DNA from 2 places in the Jeotgalicoccus nanhaiensis genome. Region 2 is predicted to be linked to the other one. Evidence: riboswitches for the same ligand, from Rfam matches in the RefSeq annotation. Region 2 holds a riboswitch; the other holds the start of a gene.
What was found. A riboswitch is a leader RNA that binds a small molecule or an ion and turns the genes downstream of it on or off. The one in region 2 is predicted to bind preQ1.

Region 1: linked by a shared signal. The riboswitch ahead of queF (preQ(1) synthase) and the one ahead of IR135_RS08870 (QueT transporter family protein) in region 2 are both predicted to bind preQ1.

What each region holds. Positions count from the first base shown of each region.
Region 1 covers NZ_JADGLW010000004.1:86,590-89,760, forward strand. Annotated here, with positions in the region: gene IR135_RS07320 (GNAT family N-acetyltransferase) at 1-342, opposite strand, end outside; gene IR135_RS07325 (hypothetical protein) at 423-638, shown strand; gene IR135_RS07330 (alpha/beta hydrolase) at 654-1,565, opposite strand; PreQ1 riboswitch class I at 1,702-1,747, shown strand; gene queF (preQ(1) synthase) at 1,799-2,287, shown strand; gene IR135_RS07340 (queuosine precursor transporter) at 2,335-2,982, shown strand; gene IR135_RS07345 (FtsX-like permease family protein) at 3,070-3,171, opposite strand, start outside.
Region 2 covers NZ_JADGLW010000006.1:86,601-89,771, reverse strand. Annotated here, with positions in the region: gene groL (chaperonin GroEL) at 1-5, shown strand, start outside; gene IR135_RS08875 (RidA family protein) at 275-1,546, shown strand; gene IR135_RS08870 (QueT transporter family protein) at 1,597-2,046, opposite strand; PreQ1 riboswitch class I at 2,055-2,098, opposite strand; gene IR135_RS08865 (NRDE family protein) at 2,098-2,871, opposite strand; gene IR135_RS08860 (RluA family pseudouridine synthase) at 2,858-3,171, opposite strand, start outside.

The DNA.
Region 1 (3,171 bases), on a different contig from region 2:
TACCTGCTCAATTAAATACCTGCCCATTTCTGTCTGCAGCCCCTGCCCCCTGTGCTCAGGATCAACGAGAGAGATTTCAGAGTAAATGGATCGTTCTCTCCTAACCCCGACATCATCAGCCAGGTGCTCTTCTTCATCAATATCCGGGATATACATTGTCCGCACTGCAATTAATTTATCTTCATAAAAAACACCTGCAACATAGCCCTGGTTTACACCTTTCTCAAATTCTTCCCTCGACAGTTTTTCGAGAACTTCCTTTTGTTCTAAAAAATCATACACGGAATTCTGCAGTTCTAAAATCTCTTCGATATCATTTAAAGTCAGTTTTACAAAGTTCATATTTATCTCTTCCTTCCATATTATAATGATGTTTAAAACTCTTGAAATCGGTTATTAATATATTGAGGAGTTGGTGTAAAATGAATATATTAGTGAAATGTATGAACTCCAGCAATGACAAAACATTTTTTAAACTGATCACTGATAAAGATGTGGGAAAACCACCTTTAGATTCTTTTATATATAACTGTATGAGTAAAAATAATTCTTTTGATGAAGACAATATACTGGTTGAATTAATCTATCCGGATCATACAGAATTATATTTGGAATATAATTTAAATTTCAGCCGTTAAAATACGGCTGTTTTTTTATTTAATATCTTCCAGCCATTCAAACATTAGCGGCACCCATTTTTGTACGTGGGTATTTACTTTTCCTGTTATTTTTGTCGCGGTACTTAAACCGTGGTCGCCTTTATGGAAAGTGTGAAGTTCCCAGGGCACATTGTGACGTTCGAGCGCATCGGCAAAATCCAGCGCATTTTTTATAAACACAAGTTTGTCTTCACCCGTATGCCAAATAAAAGTGGGCGGCGTGTTTTCAGATACATAATTTTTCACTGTTGCTTTATCGAGAGTATCCGCTTCTATCGCTTGCCCGAATACCATACGGCTCGCCATCGACATGTATTTAGGATCTCCGATGCCTCTTTCTTCGGCAATAATTCTGTTAAGATCGTAATCCAGTATCGGATAACTTAATACTTGAAAGTTCGGGCGGTACCATCTGGATTCTTTCCCAACCCGATCACTCAGCCACGGCTGATTCCAATGCACACCGAGACTTGCTGCCAGATGGCCGCCTGCTGAAAATCCGAGGACACCGATATTATCCGCATCCACGTTATATTCATGAATATTTTCGCGGATATGAGTCATCGTAAGTGCCAGCTCAATTAACGGGTTCGGAAACTCGGAACCGAGAATTTCTTCAGGTTCCAGCCCTGCAGCGATTTTGTACATTTCATCCCGCGTCGCTTCTTTTCCTTCAGCTTCAAGCCTTGTTCCTATCGTTGAATAGCGCAGTATAAATACTTGATAGCCCTGAGCCAGAAATTCATAAGCTGCTGGTTCAGCTTCGCGTTTTGATACATACATATAACTGCCGCCGGGACAAATGACGACGGCCGGCTTCGCTTCGACTTTGACACCTGAATCACCTAAAAAAGCTGTGACTTCTGCGTGATAATTACCTACTTTAAACTTTTTGATTTCCATCATCCGTACCTCCGTACTCTTGTTACTTTAATAGTACCAAAAAACTGCAGACTATATGAAGAATCATGTATCCACTTACAAAAAACACAGTATAGACCTTTCTCTCCGCTCTATGTATAATGAGTACTGGAAAATAAATTACGAAGAGGTTCTTAGCCGCACCCTCTTAAAAAAACTAAGACACACAACATGTGCCTTCGGGCTCATGTTTTTTTAATTTAAGGAGGATTTTTATAATGACAGAAGATTATTCAAAAGATTTAAGTTTATTGGGAAATCAAAATGTAGAATATAAATTTGATTATAATCCGGAAATTCTGGAAACGTTTGAAAATGGTCATATCGGCCGCGATTATTTTGTTAAATTTAACTGTCCTGAATTTACAACGCTGTGTCCGATGACGGGCCAGCCGGACTTTGCAACGATTTACATCAGCTACATTCCCGATGTGAAAATGGTTGAAAGCAAAGCCTTGAAATTATACCTGTTCAGCTTCCGCAACCACGGCGGCTTCCATGAAAACAGCATGAATATGATTATGGATGACCTCATTAAATTGATGGACCCGAAATACATAGAAGTCTGGGGCAAGTTCACACCCCGCGGCGGCATCTCCATTGACCCGTACGTAAATTACGGGAGACCGGGAACAAAATATGAAGAGATGGCTGACCACCGCATGATGAATCACGATTTGTACCCGGAAAAGATAGACAACAGATAAGAGTGACCGGCTAAGAATTTCTTCCATTTTAAAATGGAGGGTACATATTGATATTTTATTTAACCGCACTGTTTGCGGGACTGCTCGTTGTTTCAAACATACTGGCAGTTAAAGTATTTACGGTTTTTGGATTTGATTTACCCGCCGCTGTTATCGTTTATATGGCAACATTTTTAATTACCGATGTTATCGGTGAAGTATACGGTAAAAAGATGGCGGCGCGCGCTATACGCGCAGGATTTGTTACACAGCTCATCGTTTTATTTTTTATCTACATAGCAATAGAAGTGCCGGCTGCACCGTTCTTTGAAATGCAGACGGAATACGAGATGATTTTAGGGGGCAGCTTCCAGGTCATTATCGCGAGTCTGGTCTCTTATCTCGTCAGTCAGAACATCGATGTGTTTATCTTTCATAAATTAAAAGAACGTCACGGCAGACGGCATTTGTGGCTCCGCAATAACTTTTCAGCAGTAATTACACAATTTGCTGATACGAGTATTTTTATCGTGATTGCTTTTATTGGTACGGTACCGGCGAATGTATTAATCAGCATGATCTTTATGCAGTACATCGCTAAAATTATTATCGTGCTGCTGGATACGCCGATAGTGTATCTGCTCGTCGGTGTTGTCCGAAAACAGCTCGATAAAGAACGGGCTTTATTGAAAAATGTCACTGAACAGCTGTATTAGCCGGCTTTCGTGACGATGAGAACCGCTCATTGTGTCAGAAACTAAAAAAACTTCCACTGTCCAAAAGACAGCGGAAGTTTTTTAGTTTTATATACTTTTTCTAACTATTTTCCGGTAATAACCGAGTGACATTAAAGCAAATATTGAATACAGTACCGTGTAGACACCCATTACGATCAGGGTTGGTGT
Region 2 (3,171 bases):
TGTAGTAACAGTCAGTCAATTTCTCATTTAATATGTGTTAAAGGAAGGTTTTCCATAAGGTTTCTTAACCTTTGGAAGACCTTTTTTAATTCTATAATTGTAGGAAGCAATAAAATGAACAGATGAAAATGTGTTATATGACAATTCTATTTATTTGTTCTTGATGTAAGGTGGATAATGAAGTATATATTTTATAATTTATCAGCAGGATAAGTCATCAACTTTGTTGATTATATATTTCAAATAAACCTAACTTTAAAGGAGCATATTATTTATGAGTGACTATAATGCAGTAGCACCAACTAATACGGATAACGCACCGAAGTTTGACGAGTCTTCTCAGTCAGCAGCGTTTTCACATTACAGCAATTTATCAGCACAGCTGCCAATCGATCCTTCAACTGGACAATTAGCAGAAGGCGGCGTTAAAGCGCAGGCTGAACAAAGCTTTAAAAATATCGAAGCAATTCTTAAAAACTTCGACCACGTAATGAGCGATATCGTAAGAATCACAGTTTTCGTTACAGATATCCAGAATGTAGATGCTGTGAACGAAGTGTTCCACACATTCTTCCCGACATATGTACCAGCGCGTACGAATGTAGCGGTTAATGCTCTGCCAATGGGTGCTGAAGTTCAAGTTGAAGCGCTTGTATCACATGGTGTAGGTACAATTCCTAATGCACCGCAGGCTGGAGATTTAATTAAATTAACAAACCACACTGCGAATGCACCGGCAAATGCTTTATCTTCACAAACTGTAGCATTTTCACACTACAACAATATTACAGCTCAGCTGCCAATCGATCCTGCAACAGGCAGAATCGTTACAGGCGGGGTCAAAGCAGAAACTGCACAAAGCTTAAAAAATATTAAAGCAATCTTAAACAGCATCGATGTACCATTTGATGACATCGTTAAAGTAAACATCTTCGTTAAAGACCTTGCGGATGTTGAAGCGGTTAACGAAGTTTACTCTGCGTTCTTCCCGGATTCTTCTATCGCGAGAACTGTAGGATATGTACCAGCTCGTACTGTTGTTCAGGCAGCAGACTTGGAAATGGGTGCTTCTGTACAAATCGAAGCAGTCGTATCTCACGGTGACGGTACGCCGCCTCAGGCTATCGAAGACAGACACGGTATCGTGATTAAAGCGAATAATACTGAAAATTCGCCAGTGGACAGCTTATCTACACAAACTGTAGCATTCTCACACTACAACCACTTGTCAGCTCAGCTGCCAATCGATCCTGCAACTGGTAAATTAGTTGAAGGCGGCATTAAAGAACAGACTAAACAGGCTTTAAATAACATTAAAGCGGTTATCGAAAGCGTTGACCACGTAATGGAAGATATGGTTAAAGTAAATATCTTCGTTAAAGACCTTGCAGATATGGATGCAGTCAACGAAGTTTACGCAGAATTCTTCCCTGAAGGCACGCCAGCAAGAAGAGTTGTCGGCGTTTCAGCACTGCAGGAAGATGCTCTAATTCAGATTGACGCAATTGCGGGCAATGCTGAAGGCACACCACCTGAAACTAAATAATAGCAACCAGATAAAAAATACGCCTCCATTTATATGGGGGCGTAATTTTTTTATTCCGGCAAAATTCTATGGCCGATTTTTTTAAATATAAACGTGCCGATAAATGTCGTAATCAGCGTCGACAGTCCAACTGTTGCTGCACTGAACCAGTACGGCAGTCCAAGAACTAAATACAGGGCCAGTGCCACAAATAGTCCTGCAAGGACACTGTACTGCAGGGCGTTTATCCAGACGTTTTTTATAAAATAACTTAATGTATAGGCAATTACCGATATAGTTACACCGACAACGACGTCGATTAAACCGAGGCTTGAGAAAATATTTGCAATACCGACACCCAGTACCATTCCCGGTATATATTTTCGGTTAAAAAATGGAATGACACAAAGTATTTCACTGATTCTGAATTGAATCGCTCCAGTGCCAATCGGGTTAATTACAGTAAGTGCGACATAAATTGCCGCTAAGACAGCATTAATAGCTATGTCTCTGATATTCATAATAGTAAATCTCCTTAGTTTTTTTGACAGGGAGTTTGCGAACCTGTTTTTTTATTTATTGACTGATATCGTCTCAGTAATTTCACCGGTTAAGGCACCGTTTTTGAAGGTGCGCTCAATCAATGTAATGTTGTTCTGATGGTCGAAAAGAACGACAGTGGAGCATCTGGTGCCGTAATCAAAATCAGGGATATCGATAAACAGCGGGGATAATTTCTTTTCGAGTTCAAACTCGACACCCGTTTTTTGAACGATGTCATCTGCTGCCTCGGTATCGATGCGGAGCAGATTAAATAAAGCATCTATATCTACTTCATCTTCTGACAAGACTTCATCCAGCTTTTCTTTTCCGATAACGACTTTAGGCCAAGGTGTATCCAAATATTCATTGGACAGCCCGTGCGTGCCTTCAGTTACACGTGAGATCTTGTTATCGTAATTGTTCATGTAATAAAGTTCATCAGGAGTACCTGTAAGCAGATTAAAGCCTGCATAGTCACTGCTGTATTCCGAAAGGTTTGTTAAATATTCTTTAGGACTTTCTTCTGACAGCAGGTAATTGACAATCAGTTCCCCGCGGGACTTTTCAGCTTTCAAGGTCATTTCTTTTGGCGTCCGGATATTAGTCAATGCTCCTATTTTACCTGATTTTGATACCGCAAGCCAGGTGCCTTTTGCTTTTAAATCACGGCCGCCTAAAATATTCTGATGGTCTTCCCAATAGGACATCGGTGCGGTCGGCCGTGAATAAAATTCATCACGGTTCGCCGCAAACACCATTTTATATTTTTTGTGCGTTCCGATATTAAAATTAATAAGACACATTAAAATCACTCCAAGGGAATGTTTCAGGCGGCTTGCAGTGAACTTCCACGTACTCGTCTTTCGTAGGATGCTTAATACGCAGATAAGTTGAGTAAAGGGCAATCTGCTGACCGACTTTTGCATTCTTATTATATTTTTGGTCGCCGAACAATGGATGTCCGAAATGCGACAGCTGCACACGGATCTGATGTGACCGGCCTGTGTGAAGCTTCACTTTTACAAGTGAAAATTGTCTGTTTTCATCAACAGTTTCATAATCCAGCTTGGCCATTTTTGAACCGCGGTGGTTTTTATGAACCA